DNA from 4 places in the Streptomyces nanhaiensis genome. Region 3 is predicted to be linked to each of the others. Evidence: riboswitches for the same ligand, from Rfam matches in the RefSeq annotation. Region 3 holds a riboswitch; each other region holds the start of a gene.
What was found. Region 3 has a riboswitch for cyclic di-AMP ahead of ACLIYP_RS26635 (C40 family peptidase). Riboswitches for the same ligand answer to the same signal wherever they lie in the genome.
Positions count from the first base shown of each region.

Region 1: linked by a shared signal. The riboswitch ahead of ACLIYP_RS07630 (transglycosylase family protein) and the one ahead of ACLIYP_RS26635 (C40 family peptidase) in region 3 are both predicted to bind cyclic di-AMP.
Region 2: linked by a shared signal. The riboswitch ahead of ACLIYP_RS02385 (M23 family metallopeptidase) and the one ahead of ACLIYP_RS26635 (C40 family peptidase) in region 3 are both predicted to bind cyclic di-AMP.
Region 4: linked by a shared signal. The riboswitch ahead of ACLIYP_RS14925 (transglycosylase family protein) and the one ahead of ACLIYP_RS26635 (C40 family peptidase) in region 3 are both predicted to bind cyclic di-AMP.

Region 1 is NZ_JBKJFM010000018.1:35,397-40,303, reverse strand. Features, by position in the region: gene ACLIYP_RS07640 (erythromycin esterase family protein) at 1-331, opposite strand, end outside; gene ACLIYP_RS07635 (zinc-dependent alcohol dehydrogenase) at 549-1,847, shown strand; cyclic di-AMP (ydaO/yuaA leader) riboswitch at 2,573-2,746, shown strand; gene ACLIYP_RS07630 (transglycosylase family protein) at 2,753-3,841, shown strand; gene ACLIYP_RS07625 (NADP-dependent isocitrate dehydrogenase) at 4,001-4,907, shown strand, end outside.
Region 2 is NZ_JBKJFM010000004.1:45,461-50,367, forward strand. Features, by position in the region: gene ACLIYP_RS02380 (GntR family transcriptional regulator) at 14-718, opposite strand; gene ACLIYP_RS02385 (M23 family metallopeptidase) at 901-1,803, opposite strand; cyclic di-AMP (ydaO/yuaA leader) riboswitch at 1,817-1,989, opposite strand; gene ACLIYP_RS02390 (M16 family metallopeptidase) at 2,197-3,573, opposite strand; gene ACLIYP_RS02395 (M16 family metallopeptidase) at 3,597-4,907, opposite strand, start outside.
Region 3 is NZ_JBKJFM010000179.1:1,398-6,304, reverse strand. Features, by position in the region: gene ACLIYP_RS26650 (peptidoglycan DD-metalloendopeptidase family protein) at 1-283, shown strand, start outside; gene pcrA (DNA helicase PcrA) at 377-2,887, opposite strand; gene ACLIYP_RS26640 (DUF1707 domain-containing protein) at 2,947-3,549, shown strand; cyclic di-AMP (ydaO/yuaA leader) riboswitch at 3,724-3,865, shown strand; gene ACLIYP_RS26635 (C40 family peptidase) at 3,876-4,907, shown strand, end outside.
Region 4 is NZ_JBKJFM010000058.1:9,639-14,545, reverse strand. Features, by position in the region: gene ACLIYP_RS14930 (dipeptidase) at 1-595, shown strand, start outside; cyclic di-AMP (ydaO/yuaA leader) riboswitch at 915-1,092, shown strand; gene ACLIYP_RS14925 (transglycosylase family protein) at 1,097-2,377, shown strand; gene ACLIYP_RS14920 (VOC family protein) at 2,529-2,909, opposite strand; gene ACLIYP_RS14915 (UDP-glucose dehydrogenase family protein) at 3,230-4,570, opposite strand; gene ACLIYP_RS14910 (acyl-CoA dehydrogenase) at 4,761-4,907, shown strand, end outside.

The DNA.
Region 1 (4,907 bases), on a different contig from region 3:
CCTCCGGGGTGCCGGGGGCGCCGGTGACGCAGTGGTGCAGGGACTGGCAGTCGGGCCAGTCGCCCTCCACGGCCACCAGCGAGAAGCCCTTCTCCGCGATCAGCCGGCGGGTCAGCTCCGCCCGCCACCGGTAGAACTCCGCGGTGCCGTGGGATGCCTCGCCGACGGCCACGTAGCGGGCGTCGCCGATCCGCTCCAGCAGGGGATCGAGGGAGTGCGGGCCGGTCAGCGGCAGGGCTTCGCCGCGTATCTCCCGCACCTTCCGCATCTCCTGTGCCTCCCGGCCCTCTCGCGCCGCCGTGCCGTCGGCCGAACCCCCGGTGACTGCCATCGCCGTGCTCTCCCTGGTCGCGCGGGTGCCTGCGGGCGGGCCCCGGCCCGCCCGGCTGCCGGTGCCCGGTCCGCGGTACCCCGGGGCGGGCGGCGTAACACCCCTCCCGGGCCGGGGGCCCGGGGCCCGGGGCCCGCGGTTTCCGGCGGCGGGCCCCGGGCACCCGCGACCCGTTCGGATGAACGCGACCGGCCCGTGAAGGGAAGGGTGAGTGCTGATGAAGGCCGTCGTATGGCACGGCGTGGGTGACATCCGGGTGGAGGACGTACCGGAACCGAAGATCCACGAACCGTACGACGCGATCGTGCGGATCACCTCGTCGGCGATCTGCGGGACCGACCTGCACTTCGTGCGCGGCACGATGCCGGGCATGAAGGAGGGGCGGATCCTGGGCCACGAGGCCGTCGGAATCGTGGAGGAGGTCGGAGCGGGCGTGCGGAACTTCCGCCCGGGCGACCGGGTGGTGGTGCCCTCCACGGTCGCCTGCGGGACGTGCAGCTACTGCCGGGTCGGCTACTACGCCCAGTGCGACAACGCCAACCCCGGCGGGCGCCGGGCGGGCACGGTGTTCTTCGGCGGTCCCGAGGCCGCCGGCGGCCTGGACGGGCTGCAGGCGGAGTACGCCCGGATCCCGTACGCCCACGTCGGGCTGGTGCCGCTGCCGGACACCGTCGACGACGCCCAGGCGATCCTGCTGTCCGACATCTACCCCACGGCGTGGTTCGGCGCGCGGCTGGCCGAGATCGGCTCCGGCGACACGGTCGCGATCCTCGGCGCCGGCCCCGTGGGCCAGTCCGCGATCGCCTGCGCCCGGCTGCAGGGCGCCGGGCGGATCATCGTGGTGGACGGCGTTGCCGACCGCCTGGACCTGGCCCGCGACCAGCACGCCGAGACGGTCGACTTCAACGCCGAGGAACCCGTCGAGGCGGTCCTGGACCTGACCGGCGGCATCGGTGTGGACCGGGTGGTCGACGCGGTCGGCGTCGACGCCGAGCGTCCCGCCCGCGGCCCGGCCGCCGAGGCCCTGGCCGGGCAGGCGCAGGATTTCGACCGCGAGCGCGACGAGGTCGCCCCCGAGCAGCGGCCCGACGGCGACACCTGGGTCCCCGGCGACGCGCCGTCGCTGGCGGCCCGCTGGGCGGTGCGGATGGCGGCCAAGGCCGGCACCGTCGGAACCATCGGGGTCTATCCGCCGCAGGTGGAGCACTATCCGTTCGGCGAGGCGTTCATGAAGAACCTCACCCTGCGGATGGGCAACTGCAACCACCGCCGCTACCTGCCCCGCCTGGTGTCCATGGTCGCCTCCGGCGAACTGGACCCCACCCCGCTGCTGACCCGCTGGGCCGAGGTCCCCGACGCCGTCGAGGCGTACCGGACGTTCGACCGCCGGGAGTCGGGCTGGACGAAGGTGGCCCTCGGCGTGGACGGCCACGGCTCGGTCGCCCCCGGCCTCGGTGAGGCGGCCGGTACCGGAGCGGCCACCACCGCGGGGACCGGGCGGACGGGGGGAAGGTGAGCGCCGCGGCAGCGTACGCGGGGAAGCGGGTCCGCGAGACCGGCGGCCCCCACCGCGCCGGGCGCCCGCGGACGGCCCGCGCCGAGCGAGGGGGAACGCCTCCGGCCGCTCCGGCGGGCCCGCCGAGTCCGGGACCGGGCGCCACCGACCGGGCGCCGAGCCCCCGGACGGCGGCCTGAACCGGGCCGCCGTCGGGCCGCAGCCGGACCGCGCAGCGGAAGCGGCCCCTCGCGTGAAGGCGTGCGAGGGGCCGCTTCCGCTGTCCGCCCCGTCTCGCGGGCACACCGGAAAACCGGCAAAACGCCTATGAGATGTCCAATTGGCCATTGAGGCGAAAAACCCCGGTGGGGAACTTATGGCAGCCATGTTCGCCAATGGCTCCTGTCGTGAACAACGCCCCATAAAGGACTGGTCGTTCGGGAGGTGTGCCGGGAATCACACCTTCGTGCTCCTCGTGTGCCCGCCGCTGAGATCCTTAATTGCCGGCGGCCGAAATTCCTGGCCGGAAAGCGTTTTGACGGGTGTGCCGCCCTCCGCGCCCCGGTTTCCGGCCGGTTGCCGGACACGCACGGCGGCCATGTTTGTCGGATCGGTGACAAAGTGAGGGGCCGTCGGATTTCCGGCGCCTTGTCTTCCGTGAATTCCCTGTGTTTATGTGGCCTGGCCTTCGCCGCCCATGGTGGGGGCTCCACCGCCGGGACGCCGAGTCCTGCCGCCCGGCCGGGGAGAGGCAGCAGCCGACCACGGCAGGAGCGGGGAAACCACATACGCGCCGTGCCGCGCCTTCGGCGGCCCGGCTTGGGGTGAAGCCGATTCCCGAAGCCCCTGACGCGAAGGGAACGGCCGGGCAACTCCAGCCCGAATCCGACAGCTAACCCCGCAGGCGTGGGAGAGGAAGCACACCCATGTCCCGTGGTCGTCACCGCCGCCCCCGCACACCCCTGATATCCCGTCAGTTCTCGCGCGTCTCCCTCGCGCTCACCGCCGGCGGCGCGGGCATCGCCGCGCCGCTGGTCGCCGCCGGCAGCGCGAACGCTGCCTCCACCGAGGTGTGGGAGAAGGTCGCCGAGTGCGAGGCCGGCGGCAACTGGTCCATCAACACCGGCAACGGCTACTTCGGCGGACTGCAGTTCTCCCAGTCCAGCTGGGAGGCCGCCGGCGGCACCGAGTACGCGCCGCGCGCCGACCTGGCCACCAAGGAGGAGCAGATCGCCGCCGGCGAGAAGCTGCTCGCCCTCCAGGGGCCGGGAGCCTGGCCCACCTGCGGACCCGCGGCCGGGCTCGGCCGGGACTCCGGCGCCCCGGCCGGCGGCACCGCCACCCAGACGCGCGGTGAGTCCAAGGTGAGAGCCGGGACGGAGACCGGGGCGAAGTCCGCGGCGAAGCCCCGGGGAGAGCGCGGGTCCACCGCCGGCTCCCACACCGTCGCCTCCGGCGACACCCTCCACTCGATCGCCACCAGCCACGGTGTCGAGGGCGGCTGGCAGGCCGTCTACGACGCCAACCGCGAGATCGTCGGCGGCAACCCGCACCTGATCTTCCCCGGCCAGGAACTGGCCCTGTCCGCCCGTTCCTCCGCTGGCGGACAGGAGCGCGCCCCGGAGCGCGCGGACCGGACACAGACCCGCCCGGCCGCCAAGAAGACCGTGCCCCAGGCCTCGCCGAAGGCCTACGCGAACAACCTCGACGGCTGGATCCGCGAGGCCCTGGACATCATGCGTGCCAACGGCATCCCCGGCACCTACGAGGGCATCCACCGCAACATCATCCGCGAGTCCGGCGGCAACCCGAACGCGATCAACAACTGGGACATCAACGCCCAGCGCGGCACCCCCTCGATCGGCCTGCTCCAGGTCATCAAGCCGACCTTCGACGCCTACCACGTCCCGGGCACGGCCAACAGCCAGTACGACCCGGTCGCCAACATCGTCGCGGCCTGCAACTACGCGGCCGACCGCTACGGCTCGATCGACAACGTCAACGGGCCCTACTGAGACGGCCGGGCCCGCGGGCCCGGCGGCCCCGCCCCCGCATCCCCGCCCCTTGTGGCGGCGCGAACGCGCCGCCACAAGGGGCGGGGCCCTTTCGGGGGGAGGCCCTCCACGGGATATCTTGATGTCGAGCAATGTTGCAGACGTGGAGCGGAGCACCCGGTGACTGACTCGACCATCATCTACACACAGACCGACGAGGCCCCGGCCCTGGCGACGTACTCGTTCCTGCCGGTGGTCAGGGCCTACGCCGCCAAGGCGGGTGTCGCCGTGGAGAGCCGCGACATCTCCCTGGCGGGGCGGATCATCGCGGTCTTCCCCGAGTACCTCAAGGAGGAGCAGCGCATCGGTGACGCGCTCACCGAGCTCGGCGAGCTGGCCAAGACCCCCCAGGCCAACATCATCAAGCTGCCGAACATCTCGGCCTCCATCCCGCAGCTCAAGGCCGCCGTCGCCGAGCTCCAGGAGAAGGGCTACGCGCTGCCGGACTACCCCGACGACCCCAAGACCGACGAGGAGCGGGAGATCCGCGCCCGCTACGACAAGGTCAAGGGAAGCGCCGTCAACCCGGTGCTGCGCGAGGGCAACTCCGACCGCCGCGCCCCCGCCTCGGTGAAGAACTACGCCAAGACCCACCCGCACCGCATGGGCGCCTGGACCCCCGAGTCCAGGACGAACGTCGCGACCATGGGCGTGGACGACTTCCGCTCCACCGAGAAGTCCGCGGTCCTCGCCGAGGACGGCGCCCTCCGCATCGAGCTGGTGGGCGACGACGGCTCCACCACCGTGCTGCGCGAGTCCGTACCCGTGCTCGCCGGCGAGGTCGTGGACGCGGCCGTCATGCGGGTGGCCGCGCTGCGCGAGTTCCTCAAGGAGCAGGTAGCCCGCGCCAAGGCCGAGGGCGTGCTGTTCTCGGTCCACCTGAAGGCCACCATGATGAAGGTCTCCGACCCGATCGTCTTCGGTCACGTGGTGCGCGCCTTCTTCCCGAAGACCTTCGCCGAGTACGGCCAGACCCTCGCCGCCGCCGGCCTCACTCCGAACGACGGCCTCGGCGGCATCCTCAAGG
Region 2 (4,907 bases), on a different contig from region 3:
TACACAATTCCTGTTACGGGTTGTCACACGGTGTGTTTACGGCGTGTTTCGTTCTTCTCACCGGGACTTTCCGGCGCCCGTCGCGCGCGGCCACCGGCCGCTGCTCGCGGCGCACCGCGACGGAGCGTTCCACATGCTCGCTCGCCAGGGCGCGCGCCCGCTCCGCGTCGCCGCGCGCGACGGCGTCCACGACGGCTCCGTGCTCCCGCCACACGGCGACCGCGCGCAGCGGCGGTTCCGCGGCGTAGACCCAGTTGATCTTGCGGCGCAGCTGCGTGAGCAGCGAGGCCAGACTGGGACTGCCCGACGCCCGGGCCAGCGTCTCGTGGTACCAGTCCTCCAGAGCCCCCAGGTCGGACAGCCGACCGCTCTCCGCGCGCTGCAGGCCCAGGCGGACCAGTCCGCGCAGCACCCTCAGCTGCGCCTCGGTGCGGCGCCGGGCGGCCCGCGCGGTACCCAGCGGCTCCAGCAGGGCGCGGATGTCGAGCAGGTCGGCGGCCTCCTGCTCGGTGGGCTGGGCGACACAGGCGCCCGCGTGGCGGCGGGAGACGACGAAGCCCTCCGACTCCAGGGTCCGCAGGGCCTCGCGCACCGGGACGCGGGAGACGCCGTAGCGTCTGGCGAGGAGTTCCTCGGTGAGCCGGGCCCCGGGCGGGAACACACCGGAGACGATGTCGTCACGGACCGCGCTGCACACCATGTGCGCGGAAATACGCATGGGCCGACCTCCACCGCCGTCTCCATGTTTCCCGAAGTGCCGCAGAGACGAACTGTATTCCACTGCCACGCGTTTTCCGATGCCCGCCGGAAAACAGACGTGAAAACATCCGCCGCGCGACCTCTCGGGCCGCGCGGCGGATGCCGGTGCGTGATCGCCGGGTGCCCTGCGGGCCCGGTCCGTCAGACGTCGACGCCCTTGCCGGCCAGATAGGTGATCGGGTTGAAGTCCGAGCCGTAGTGGGCGCCGTTGCGGGCCTCGAAGTGCAGGTGCGGGCCGGTGCTGTTGCCGGTGGAGCCGACCGCGCCGATCTGCTGGCCGCCGCCGACCTTCTGGCCCGCCGAGACCTTCGTGGCGGACAGGTGGGCGTACTGGGTGTACTTGCCGTCGTCGTGGCGGATGACGATCTGGTTGCCGTACGCGCCGCCCCAGCCGACCGTCACCACGGTGCCCGGGCCGACGGACCGCACCGGGGTGCCGGTGTTGGCGGGGAAGTCGATGCCGCTGTGCTTGCCGGAGGACCAGGAGGCGCCGGCCTGCTTGTAGGTGGTGGTGGTGTCCACGCCCGCGACCGGGTCGACGTAGCCGGTGGCCGAGCGGCGCTCGGCGGAGCGGTCGGCTCGCTCGTTCGCGCGCTTCTTCGCGGCGGCCTCGCGCTTCGCGGCGGCCTCGCGCTCCTTGGCCGCCTCGGCGGCCTTCGCGGCCTTCTCCTTCGCGGCCTTCTCCTTCGCGGCCTTCTCCTCTGCCGCCTTCTCCGCGGCGGCCTTCTCCGCGGCGGCGTCGGCCACACGCTGCTGAGCCTGGGCCTGGGCCCTGACGTCGTCGGCGATCGTGTCGCCGACGGCCATGGCCTGGACGAAGCCCAGGGCGTAGGTTCCCGAGCCCTCGCCCGGAGCGGCGATCGCGGGGGTGGCGGCGGCGCCGACCACGCCGGTGACGGCGACGGCGGCGGCTCCGACCAGACCGGCGCGGGTGCGCACGGAGCGGCTGGAGAGGTGGTGCTTCTCGGTGAGGCTCTCGGTGAGCCCGGTGAGCTTCTCGGTCAGCTTCTCGGCGAGCTGCGCGGTGGCACGGGTGAACGCCATGGGAGGCGTACTCCTTTCCTTCCTTCTCGCCTACCGGGTTAGCTGTCGGGTTCGGAGCAGGAAGGTCTCCTACGGGCGCACGGCCCGATTCACCCCAGGTGCCTCGGAGGAGGACCGCTCCCGCGCAGAAGGGCGGGAGGGTGGGTCCCCGGCTCCCCCGCTCGGGGGACTCGGCGATCACTGCCGTCGGCCGCGGTCGCGGTCACTTCTGACGGCCAGCGGGATCGACGCTAAACGGACAAATTTGAGCGAGCAAGCAAATAGTGTCTTTTGTAGGCCACACCACACAGGCCGCCCACCGGAACAGCCCAAAACCGGACATACGGAAGGCCCTTGGTGTGGCAACCCCACCAAGGGCCTTCCTTCACACAGCCGCCGCGGCGCGGCCGGGGATCACTGGTCCGTGACGACCGTCACCTCTCCGATGCCCAGGTCGCGCACCGTGTCGGCGATCTGTGACGCGTCTCCCACCAGCACCGTCACCAGGCGGTCCGCGGGGAAAGCGGCCACGGCCGCCGCCGTCGCCTCCACCGTGCCGGTCTCGGCCAGACGCGCGTACAGCTTCGCCTGGTAGTCGTCGGGAAGGTGCTGCTCCACCTGGTCGGCGAGGGTGCCGGCCACGGCAGCCGCCGTCTCGTAACGCAGCGGGGCCACCCCCACCAGGTTCTGCACGGCCGTGTCGCGCTCGGCGTCGGTGAGGCCCTCCTCCGCCAGGGTGCGCAGCACGCGCCACAGGTCCTCCAGTGCGGGACCCGTCACATCGGTGGCCACCGAGCCGTTGATCGCCAGCATCGAGGCGCCGGTGCCCTCGGGCGAGGAGCGCAGCACCTGGGCGAAGGCCCGCACGCCGTAGGTGTAGCCCTTCTCCTCGCGCAGCACCCGGTCCAGGCGGGAGGTGAGCGTGCCGCCCAGGCAGTACGTGCCGAGCACCTGGGCGGGCCAGACCCGGTCGTGCCGGTCGGGGCCGATCCGGCCGATGAGGAGCTGGGTCTGCACCGCTCCGGGCCGGTCCACGACGACCACCCGGCCGGTGTCGTCCGCGGTGATCGGCGGGACCGGGCGCGGCCCGGCGGCCGCGCCCTTCCAGTCCCCGAGGGTCTCGGCCAGCGCCTTGTCCAGGTCCACCCCGGTGAAGTCGCCGACCACCACGGCCGTGGCCGTGGAGGGCCGCACGTGCTCCGCGTAGAAGGCGCGCACCGCCGCGGCGTCGATGTTCCCGATGGTCTCCTCGGCTCCCTGGCGGGGCCGCGAGAGCCGGGAGTCGGCCGGGAACAGCTCCTTCGACAGCGCGATGGCCGCCCGGCGGGCGGGATTGGCCAGCTCGTGCGGGATCTCGTCCAGGCGGTTGCGCACCAGCCTCTCGACCTCGCCCTCGGGGAAGGCGGGGGCGCGCAGCGCGTCGGCGAGCAGGCCGAGCGCCCTGGTCAGCCGGGAGGCGGGGACCTCCAGGGAGACCCGTACACCGGGGTGGTCGGCGTGCGCGTCCAGGGTGGCGCCGCACCGCTCCAGCTCGGCGGCGAACTCCTCGGCACTGTGCCGGTCGGTGCCCTCGCTCAGCGCCCGGGCCATGATCCCGGCCACGCCCTCCAGGTCGCGGGGCTCGGCCTCCAGCGGCGCGACGAGGTTGACCTCGACGGCCACGACCTTCTGGCCGGGGCGGTGGCAGCGCAGCACGGTCATCCCGTTGGGCAGTTCGCCGCGCTCGGGGGCGGGGAACGCCCACGGCCGGGGCTCGCCGCCGCGGGGCTGGGGGTGGAACTCCATCGACATTCCGTTCTGGGCCGTGGCGTCGCTCACTGAGCGGCCTCCTGGTCGTGGGTGCCGGCGCCGGCGCCGGTCTCGGAGACGGTGGCGCCCTCGGAGACGTCGGCCCCGGTGTCGGGGGCGGTCACCTGGGTGGGCTCGTAGATCAGCACCGCGCGGTTGTCGGGGCGCAGCCGGGCCGCGGCCACCTCGCGCACCTCGTCGGCGGTGACCTGGAGCACGCGCTCCACAGCGGTCAGGGCGAGCTGGGGGTCGCCGAACAGCACCGCGTAGCGGCACAGCTCGTCGGCGCGGCCGCCGACCGTGGCCAGCCGGTCCAGCCACTCGCGCTCCAGCAGCGCCTGGGCGCGCTCCATCTCCGCCGGGGTCGGCCCCTCCTCGGCGAAGCGGGCCAGCTCCTCGTCGACCGCCCGCTCGATGTCGGCGATCTCGGCGTCGCCGGACGCCTTCACGTCCAGCCACCCCATCGAGGGCGCCCCCGCCAGCCGCAGCATGCCGAAGCCGGCGGTGACGGCGGTGCGGTCGCGGCGGACCAGGCGGGTCTGCAGGCGGGAGGAGTCACCTCCGCCGAGCACCGTCAGCGCCAGGTCGGCGGCGTCCGCCTCACGGGTGCCGTCGTGCGGCAGCCGGTAGGCGGCCATCATCGCCCGGGAGGGCACCTCCTCGTGGAGGATCTGCTTGACCTCCTCGCCGATGACCTCCGGCAGGGAGCCGTCGCGCGGCGGCCGCTTGCCCTCGTGGGAGGGGATGGAGCCGAAGTACTTCTCGACCCAGGCGAGCGTCCGCTGCGGGTCGATGTCGCCGACGACCGCCAGTACGGCGTTGTTCGGCGCGTAGTAGGTGCGGAAGAAGTCCCGCGCGTCCTCCAGGGAGGCGGCGTCCAGGTCGGCCATTGAGCCGATGGGGGTGTGGTGGTACGGATGGCCCTCGGGGTAGACCATCGCCGTCAGCCTCTCGAACGCCGTGCCGTAGGGCACGTTGTCGTACCGCTGGCGGCGCTCGTTCTTCACCACGTCACGCTGGTTCTCCATGGACTCCTCGTCCAGGGCGGCCAGCAGCGACCCCATGCGGTCGGCCTCCAGCCACAGCGCCAGCTCCAGCTGGTGGGCGGGCATCGTCTCGAAGTAGTTGGTGCGCTCGAAGCTGGTGGTGCCGTTGAGCGAGCCGCCCGCCCCCTGCACCAGCTCGAAGTGGCCGTTCCCCTTCACCTGTGCCGATCCCTGGAACATCAGGTGCTCGAAGAGGTGCGCCAGACCCGTGCGCCCGGCGACCTCGTGGCGCGATCCGACGTCGTACCAGAGGCAGACCGCGGCGACCGGCGTCTGGTGGTCCTCGGAGAG
Region 3 (4,907 bases):
CCCGGTCATGGCCGCCACCGACGGCACGGTCAGGACCCAGTGGAACAGCGCCTACGGCAACATGGCGATAGTGACCGCGCCCGACGGCACCGAGACCTGGTACTGCCACCTGAGCAGCACCCGGATCCGCTCCGGCTACGTCAAGGCCGGCGACACCATCGCCTACTCCGGCAACTCCGGGAACTCCACAGGTCCCCACCTGCACTTCGAGGTGCGGCCGGCCGGCGGCGCGGCCATCGACCCGCTGCCCTGGTTCCGCGCCCAGGGCCTCGACCCCACCTGATCCCGCCCGACCCCGCTTCCGGCTGCGCCGGAAGCCGCCCCGCGCCCCGGACCCGTCCCGGCCGACGCCCCGTCGGCCGGGGTCAGGCCTTCCTCAGAGCTTCTCCACCGGGGCGTACCGCAGCAGCAGCCGCTTCGGCTTGTCGCCGCCGAAGTCGATCGTCGCCTCCGCGTTGTCCCCGCTGCCCTTCACGGCCACGACCCTGCCCAGCCCGAAGCTGTCGTGCGTCACCCGGTCCCCCACCTCCAGTGCGACGACCGGGCGGTCCTGGGCCCGGCCCGTGGCGAAGCCGCTCGGACCGCGCCGCCGCGACGCCGCCGGTCCCGGCGGGAACGACGACGACAGCGAGGACGACAGGGAGGACGCCGTCGACGACAGCCCGCCGGCGCCGCTCCCCCGGCCTCCGCCCGGGGCGGCCATCGGCCCCGTGCGCTTCCACTCCAGGTACTGCTCCGGGATCTCCTCCAGGAAGCGGGAGGGCGGGTTGTAGGCGGGCTGCCCCCATGCGCTGCGCATCGCCGAGCGCGTGAGGTAGAGCCGCTCGCGCGCCCGCGTGATGCCGACGTACGCCAGCCGCCGCTCCTCCTCCAGCTCCTTGGTCTTGCCCAGGGTCCGCATGTGCGGGAAGACGCCGTCCTCCATCCCCGTCAGGAAGACGACCGGGAACTCCAGGCCCTTGGCGGTGTGCAGCGTCATCAGCGTCACCACGCCCGAGCCCTCGGTGTCCTCGTCCGGGATCTGGTCCGAGTCGGCGACGAGGGCCACCTGCTCCAGGAACTCCGCCAGCGTGCCCGGATTCTCCCCGCGCTCCTGCTCGAACTCCAGCGCCACGGCGGCCAGTTCCTGGAGGTTCTCCACGCGGGTCTCGTCCTGCGGATCGGTGGAGGCCTGAAGCTCCGCCAGGTAGCCGGTGCGCTCCAGCACCGCCTCCAGCACGGTCGCCGGCCCGGCGCCGGACTCCACGACCGTCCGCAGGTCGTCCATCAGCGCGTTGAAGCGCTTGACGGCGTTGGCCGAGCGGGCGGCCATGCCGTACGCCTCGTCGACGCGGCGCAGCGCCTGCGGGAAGGTGGTCTTCTCGCGCAGCGCCAGCGCCTCGATCATCGCCTCGGCCCGGTCGCCGATGCCCCGCTTGGGGACGTTGAGGATGCGGCGCAGCGGCACGGCGTCCTCGGGGTTGGCCAGCACCCGCAGGTACGCCAGGACGTCGCGGACCTCCTTGCGCTCGTAGAAGCGCACTCCGCCGACGACCTTGTAGGGCAGGCCGACCCGGATGAAGACCTCCTCGAAGACACGGGACTGCGCGTTGGTGCGGTAGAAGACGGCGACGTCGCCCGCCTTCGCCTCGCCCGCGTCCGTCAGCCGGTCGATCTCCTCGGCGACGAACTGCGCCTCGTCGTGCTCGGTGTCGGCCACGTAGCCCGTGATGCGGGCCCCGGACCCGGCCTCGGTCCACAGGTTCTTCGGGCGGCGGTTCTCGTTCCGCTCGATGACGGCGTTGGCGGCCGACAGGATGGTCTGGGTGGAGCGGTAGTTCTGCTCCAGCAGGATGGTGGTCGCGTCCGGGTAGTCCTCCTCGAACTGGAGGATGTTGCGGATGGTGGCGCCGCGGAAGGCGTAGATCGACTGGTCGGCGTCGCCCACCACGCACAGCTCGGCGCGCCCGCCGCCGGCCGCGCCCCCCTCGTCGCCGTCCACGCCCACCAGCTCCCTGATCAGGGTGTACTGGGCGTGGTTGGTGTCCTGGTACTCGTCGACCAGCACGTGCCGGAAGCGGCGGCGGTAGTGCTCGGCGACGTCGGGGAACGCCTGGAGCAGGTGGACCGTCGTCATGATGATGTCGTCGAAGTCCAGGGCGTTGGCCTCCCGCAGCCGCGCCTGGTACATCGCGTACGCCTGGGCCAGCGTCTTCTCGAAACCGTCGGACGCCCTGGCCGCGAAGTCCTCCTCGTCGACCAGTTCGTTCTTCAGGTTCGACACCTGCGCGCTGAACGACTTGGGCGGGAATCGCTTGGGATCCAGGTCCAGGTCCCGGCAGACCAGCGCCATCAGACGGCGGGAGTCGGCGGCGTCGTAGATCGAGAAGCTGGAGGTGAAGCCGAGCTTCTTGCTCTCGCGCCGCAGGATGCGCACGCACGCGCTGTGGAAGGTGGAGACCCACATCGACTGGGCGCGCGGGCCGACCAGCTCCGCCACGCGCTCCTTCATCTCGCCCGCGGCCTTGTTGGTGAAGGTGATCGCGAGGACCTCCCCGGGGTGGACGCCGCGTGCGCCCAGCAGGTGCGCGATGCGGTGGGTGAGCACCCGCGTCTTGCCCGACCCGGCGCCCGCGACGATCAGCAGGGGCGAGCCGGTGTGCACCACGGCCGCGCGCTGCTGGTCGTTGAGCCCCTCCAGCAGGGCGGCCGGATCGACGACGGGACGGGCCGCGCCGTTGCCGTAGTAGGCGTCGCGCGCCCCGCCTGCGCCGAAGGCGCCCGCGAAGAGGTCGTCGGGGACGTCGTCCTCCGGCGGTGCGGACGCCTCCTCCGGCGGGGGCGGCGGCTCCTCGTCCCCGGAGGGCTCGAGGTCGGCCAGGAAGCTGTCGTCGAAGAGGCTGCTCATCGCCGTCGAGTCTAGGACGCCGCGCCCGCGGCCGGGGCGGCCCTCCTAAGATGGCGGGCATGACCGACGCCCCCGCGCCCCGTCCCCGTCCCGGCTCGGAGCTGCGCGCCGGGCACACCGACCGAGAGGCGGTGGCCGAGCGGCTGCGCGAGGCCGCCGGCGACGGCCGCATCGACCTGGAGGAGCTGGACGAGCGGCTGGAGAAGGCGTTCGCCGCCAAGACCTACGGCGAACTGGAGGCACTGGTCGCGGACCTGCCCGGCCAGGACGCGGCGGGCCTGGCCCCGAGCGCTCAGGAGCCGCTGGCGCTGAGGACGGTCGCCGGTGACATCCGGCAGGACGGCCACTGGGTGGTGCCGGAGCGGGTCACCGCCAAGACCACGCTGGGTCGGATCGTGATCGACTTCACGCGGGCGGAGTGCCGCCACCGCGAGGTCCGTCTGGAGCTCGACGCGGGAATGGGCGAGATCAGGGTCGTCGTGCCGCGCGGCTGGACGGTGCGGGCCGAGGAGGTGACCTCCGGGATGGGCTCCGTGCGGAACCGGGCCACCGAACCGCCCGTGCCCGGGATGCCGGTGCTGCGGATCAGCGGCGGCTCCAAGGTGGGGACGATCGTCGTGCGCCACCCGTACCGCTGGCCCGGGCGCCGCTCCCGCGACTGAACGCCGCCCCCGGAGCGGCCGGGTCCGGCGGCGGGAGCCCGAAACGGACGATAACCGACCGATAACGAATCGGTTTCGGGATATACCGAACACCAGCCTTCACAGGAGCCCCACCGGTGCTCTACGGTCCAGCGTCAGGCGGCCCGGACCCCTCGCCGGCGACAGCGTCGGCACGGGCGGCCTCCGCCGAGCCCGGCCGTGCGGCCGGGGCCGGGGACCCACTCCCCATGGGGTGAATCGGGCCCGCGGGCCCGTAGGGCGGACTTCCGACGCCCGAACCCGTCAGCTAACCCGGTAGGCGGTGTTCCACGGAAGGAGCGCTCGCCTTGGCGTCGCACCGCAGACCGCGCACCCCCCTGCTGTCCCCCGCCTCCCGTCGCGGAGCGGTCGGGCTCACCACCGCGGCCATCGCCTCCGCGACCCTTCTCTCCCAGGGCCCCGCCCAGGCCGCGCCCGAGGACGACCGGCCCTCGATCGAGGAGGTCCGCGAGCGGGTGGACGCGCTCTACCGGGAGGCGGGCAGCGCGACGCAGAAGTACAACGCGGCCAGGGAGAAGGCGGACGAGCAGCGCGAGGAGGTCGACCGGCTCCTCGACGAGGCCGCCGAGCGCGCGGACAGGCTCAACGACGCCCGCCGGAAGCTGGGCGGCTACGCCACCGCGCAGTACCGCGGCGGAGGGGTCTCCGACACCGCGGTGCTGCTCCTGTCCGACGACCCCCAGGACTTCTTCGGCCGCAAGCACCTGATGGACCGGATAACCGACCGCCAGCGGCAGGCCGTCGACGACTACCGGGACGAGCAGCGCGCGGCTCGGAAGAAGCGCTCGGAGGCGTCGGCGAGCCTGGCCGAACTCACCGACGCGCAGAAGGAATTGGCGGACAGCAAGAAGACCGTCCAGGGCAAGCTGGCGCAGGCCCGGAAACTCCTGTCGGAGCTGACCGCCGAGGAGAAGGCGCGCCTGGCCGCGCAGGAGCGCAGGCGGCAGGAGGAGGCCCGCCGCAAGGCGGCCGCCGCCGCCGAGCGCGAGAGGCAGGCCGAGGCCGAGGCCGCCGCCGAGCGCGAGGAGCGGGCCGGGACGCCGGCGGACAGCGGCACGGACACCGGCGGCGGCACGGACACGGGCACGGACAGCGGCGGCACGGACACCGGGACCGGCGGCACCGCGGACGACTCGTACACCGCGAAGGCCCAGAAGGTGCTCGCCTTCGCCGAGGCCCAGCTCGGCAAGCCGTACGTCTGGGGCGCCACCGGCCCCAACTCCTACGACTGCTCGGGGCTGACCCAGGCCGCCTGGCTCAGCGCGGGCGTCTCACTGCCGCGCACCACCTACGACCAGGTGGACGCGGGCACCCGGATC
Region 4 (4,907 bases), on a different contig from region 3:
CACCATGCGCGACGCCCTGCGGGTGACGACGGCGCCGGTGGTCTTCTCGCACTCCTCGGCCCGCGCGGTGTGCGACCACCCGCGCAACGTCCCCGACGACGTGCTGGAGCGGCTTCCGGTCAACGGCGGTGTGGCGATGGCCACATTCGTGCCGAAGTTCGTGCTGCCCGCCGCCGTCGCCTGGACCGAGGCCGCCGACGAGAACATGCGCGCCCACGGCCTTCACCCCCTGGACGGCAGCGAGAGGGGCCTGGCGGTCCAGCGCGCGTACGAGGAGGCCAACCCGCGCCCGGTGGCCACGGCGGCGACGGTCGCCGACCACCTGGACCACATGCGCGAGGTCGCGGGCATCGACCACATCGGCATCGGCGGCGACTTCGACGGCACGGCCTTCACCCCGTCCGATCTGAGCGATGTGTCCGGATATCCGCATCTGGTGGCCGAGTTGCTGGACCGCCGCTGGTCCGAGGCCGACCTCGCGAAGCTCACCTGGAAGAACGCGGTGCGCGTGCTGCGCGACGCGGAGGCGGTCGCCCGCCACGAGCGGACCAGGCGCGGCCCGTCGATCGCCACCATCGGACAGCTCGACGGATAGCTCCTTGACCTCCTCGTGATTCAACTCACGAGCCGGCCCTCCCCGGTACGTCGCTCTGCGTGCCGGTGGAGGGCCTTCTGCGTCATCGCCCCTGGCAGTGGCGAGAAGTGACAGCGCGTCAGAGGCGGGTTCCGCCACTCTTCGGGAAGTGAACGCAGCGGACGGTGACGATCCGACGATCATCAAAGCCTTCGAAACGGGCGTCCTGTGACCCATCGGCTTGTATCGGCGGAAACGATGTGTCTACCGTTCTGGCCGTGCCGTACGAATGTGCGGCGGCCCGCTGTCGAACGCCGAATCCTGTCAACGGCGGCGGGCTGGACCATCCACACCACCCGATGACAGGAGCGGGGGACCCAAGGTAAGTCGCCGTCCCGGGCTCATACGGGACGGCTTGGGGTGAAGCCATGCCGCGCGCCACGCGCCGCGGCACACATGGCCGGGCAACTCCAGCCCGAACCCGACAGCTCACCTCGCAGGCGTAGGAGAAGGAGCACACCTATGTCCGCACGCGGACGTCACCGTCGTATGCGCAACAGCCGTCTCACCCGCCTGTCGCTCGCCATCTCCGTGGGCGGCGCCGGCATGGCCCTTCCCCTCATGGCCGCCGGCGGAGCCAACGCGGCCTCCGTCGAGACCTGGGACAAGGTCGCCCAGTGCGAGAGCACGGGCAACTGGAGCATCAACACCGGCAACGGTTTCTACGGCGGCCTGCAGTTCACGCAGAGCACCTGGGCCGCCTTCGGCGGTACCCAGTACGCGCCGCGTGCCGACCTCGCCACCAAGGACCAGCAGATCGCCGTCGCCGAGAAGGTGCTGGCGGGACAGGGCCCGGGCGCCTGGCCCGTGTGCTCGGTCAAGGCCGGCCTGACCAAGGGCGGTCCCGCCCCGGCCGTCTCCCCCGACGGCCAGAGCAACCCCACCGAGCAGAAGGAGCAGGCCCCGGCCGCCGCTCCGAAGGCCGAGGCCGAGCCGAAGCAGCAGAAGACCCAGGCCGCGCCGCAGCGCGCGGACCGCGGTGAGCGCGCCCACGGCCACAGCCACAGCCACGACCACGGCGCCGGCGCCGGCACCTCCTACGAGGTCGTCGGCGGCGACACCCTCTCCAAGATCGCCAACGCCCAGGGCGTCCAGGGCGGCTGGGAGCGCATCTACGAGGACAACCGCCAGGTCATCGGCGACAACCCGAACCTGATCTTCCCGGGTCAGGAGCTCACCCTGGGCGGCGCCGCCACCCAGCAGAAGGCCGCGGCCAAGCCCGAGGCCAAGCCCGAGGCCAAGCCGGCCCCGAAGGCCGCCCCCAAGGCCGAGAAGACCGAGAAGGCCGAGGCCGTGCAGCAGTCGGCCGAGCGCGCCGACCGCAGTGACCGCGGTGCGGTCACCGGCTACACCGCTCCGGTGAACGCCGCTCCGTCCGGCTCCTACAAGGCCTCCGGCGCCCGTTGGTCCAACGGCCACACCGGTGAGGACTTCGCCGCCGCCTCCGGCACCCCGGTGAAGGCCGTCACCAGCGGCACCGTGGTCTCCGCCGGCTGGGGCGGGGCCTACGGCAACCAGGTCGTCATCCGTCACAACGACGGCCGGTACAGCCAGTACGGCCACCTGTCCTCGCTGTCGGTCAGCGCCGGCCAGACGGTCAGCGCCGGCCAGCAGATCGGCGCCGTCGGCTCCACCGGCAACAGCACCGGTCCGCACCTGCACTTCGAGATCCGTACCGCCCCCGGTTACGGCTCGGACATCGACCCCCTGGCCTACCTGCGGGCCAACGGCGTCAGCATCTGAGGGACCTGACCCTCACCGGCCCGGTCAACCGAGTCCGGAGCCGGTCGGGAGGCGGGCGGGGCAGGGGTGTGCGAACACCCCCGCCCCGCCCGCCTCTTCCTCGTTCCTCGCCCCGGCGCCCTGCCCCACCGCGCCCCGGCGGCCGGCCGTCTCACTCCACGCAGAGGCAGAAGGGGTGCCCGGCCGGGTCCCGGTAGACGCGGAAGTCGCGCTCGCCCCCGTCGCCCTGGAGGAGTTCGGCCCCCAGATCCAGCGCCTCCCGCTCGGCCGCGTCCAGCTCCTCGCGGGGCACGTAGAAGTCGAGGTGGAACTGCTGCGACCGCTCGGCGCTCGGCCACTGCGGCGGCACGTACCCGCGCGCCTCCTGGAAGGCGAACGTCCGGCCCTTCAGGGAGCCCGAGTCGAACGTCACCTCCACCCACCTGCCCTCGCCCTCGACCTTCCCTCCCAGCATCCGTGCGTAGAAGTCGGCGAGCCTCCCCGGTTCCGGGCAGTCCAGTACGACTACGTCCCGCAGTGTGGTGATGGCCATGGTGCTCTTCCCTCCTGTGCCGTGGATCACTGCTTCTGCTACCCGGTCTGCCGCCTGCTGACGACTTGATCCGGGAGCGCGCACCGCAGTGGCCGACGGCGCCTGGTCTGGTCCCGCCCCGAGGTGTGCGAGGCGCACGACCGCCGCCGGGCGTACCGCGACAGGAGCCCGGCGGGCCGCGGGCGCCGGTCGCCATGGCCGTCTGCGGCGGCCGGGCGAAGGTGCGGAAGTACCACGCACGGCGGTCCTCCGGTGACCGAGCCGCTCCCGGCGGGCCCCGCAGGCCCTGCGGGCGGAAGCCCGCGGGCGGGGAGCGGGCCCTACGCCGTCGGCCGGCCCAGCGCGCGGAAGGACCAGCCCGCCTTGCGCCACAGGACCGGGTCGAGGGTGTTGCGGCCGTCCAGGATGCGCTTGTGCGCCACGGCCTGGCCCAGCGCCTCCGGGTCGAGCTCCCCGAACTCGCGCCACTCCGTCAGATGCAGCACCACGTCCGCCCCGCGCACCGCCTCCGGCACGCTGTCCGCGTAGCCGAGGGTGGGGAAGACCCGCCGGGCGTTCTCCATGCCCTTGGGGTCGTAGACCGTCACCTGCCCGCCCTGCAGGTGGATCTGGCCCGCGACGTTCAGCGCCGGCGAGTCCCGTACGTCGTCGGAGTCCGGCTTGAAGGTCGCCCCCAGCACCGCCACGCGCTGCCCCAGGAACGTGCCGCCGACCGTCTCGCGGGCCAGCTCCACCATGTGGGAGCGGCGGCGCATGTTGATCGAGTCCACCTCGCGCAGGAACGTCAGCGCCTGGTCGGCGCCCAGCTCGCCCGCCCGCGCCATGAACGCGCGGATGTCCTTGGGCAGGCAGCCGCCGCCGAAACCGATCCCGGCGCGCAGGAACTTCCGCCCGATCCGGTCGTCGTACCCGATGGCCTCCGCCAGCTTCACCACGTCGCCGCCGGCCGCCTCGCAGACCTCGGCCATGGCGTTGATGAACGAGATCTTGGTGGCCAGGAAGGAGTTCGCGGCGGTCTTCACCAGCTCCGCCGTCGGGAAGTCGGCGACGACGAACGGCGAGCCCTCGGCCACCGGCTTCGCGTACACCTCGCGCAGCAGCTCCTCCGCGCGCGCCGAGCGCACCCCCACCACGATGCGGTCCGGGCGCAGGGTGTCCTCCACGGCGAAGCCCTCGCGCAGGAACTCCGGGTTCCACGCAAGCTCCGCCGCGTCGCCCGCAGGGGCCAGCTCCGCCAGCCGCCTGGCCAGCCGGTCCGCGCTGCCCACCGGCACCGTGGACTTGCCCACCACCAGGGCGGGCCGCGCCAGGTGCGGGGCCAGGGAGTCCAGCGCGCTGTCCACGTAGGACATGTCGCACGCGTACTCGCCCTGCTTCTGGGGGGTGTTCACACAGACGAAGTGGACGTCCCCGAACGCGCCCACCTCCTCCCAGGAGGTGGTGAAGCGCAGCCGCCCGGTCGAGCCCGCCACCCCGGCGACATGGCGGCGCAGCAGCTCCTCCAGACCGGGCTCGTAGAACGGCACCCGTCCCGCGGACAGCGTCTCGACCTTCTCCGGCACCACGTCCAGGCCCAGCACCTCGAAGCCCAGCTCGGCCATGGCGGCGGCGTGCGTCGCGCCGAGGTAACCGGTGCCGATCACGGTGATTCTGAGGGCCATGGACTGCTCCTGGGACGCGGGCGAGGTGCTGCCCGTGAGCATATCCGGCCGCCGCCGGGGCGGGCGGGGGCCGAGGGGGGAGCCCGCGGGGCCGGTGTCGGCAAACTCATGTATCCGTGGAGACGGCGGACCACTAGAATTGTGTTACTTAACGGTAGTTAGCAGCAGCGCACCCAGGGAGTGAGACACCGTGGCGGGATCGACCGACTTCGACCTCTACCGTCCGTCGGAGGAGCACGACATGCTCCGCGAATCGGTGCGCTCGCTCGCCGAGGCGAAGATCGCGCCCTTCGCGGCCGAGGTGGACGAACAGGGCCGCTTCCCGCAGGAGGCCCTG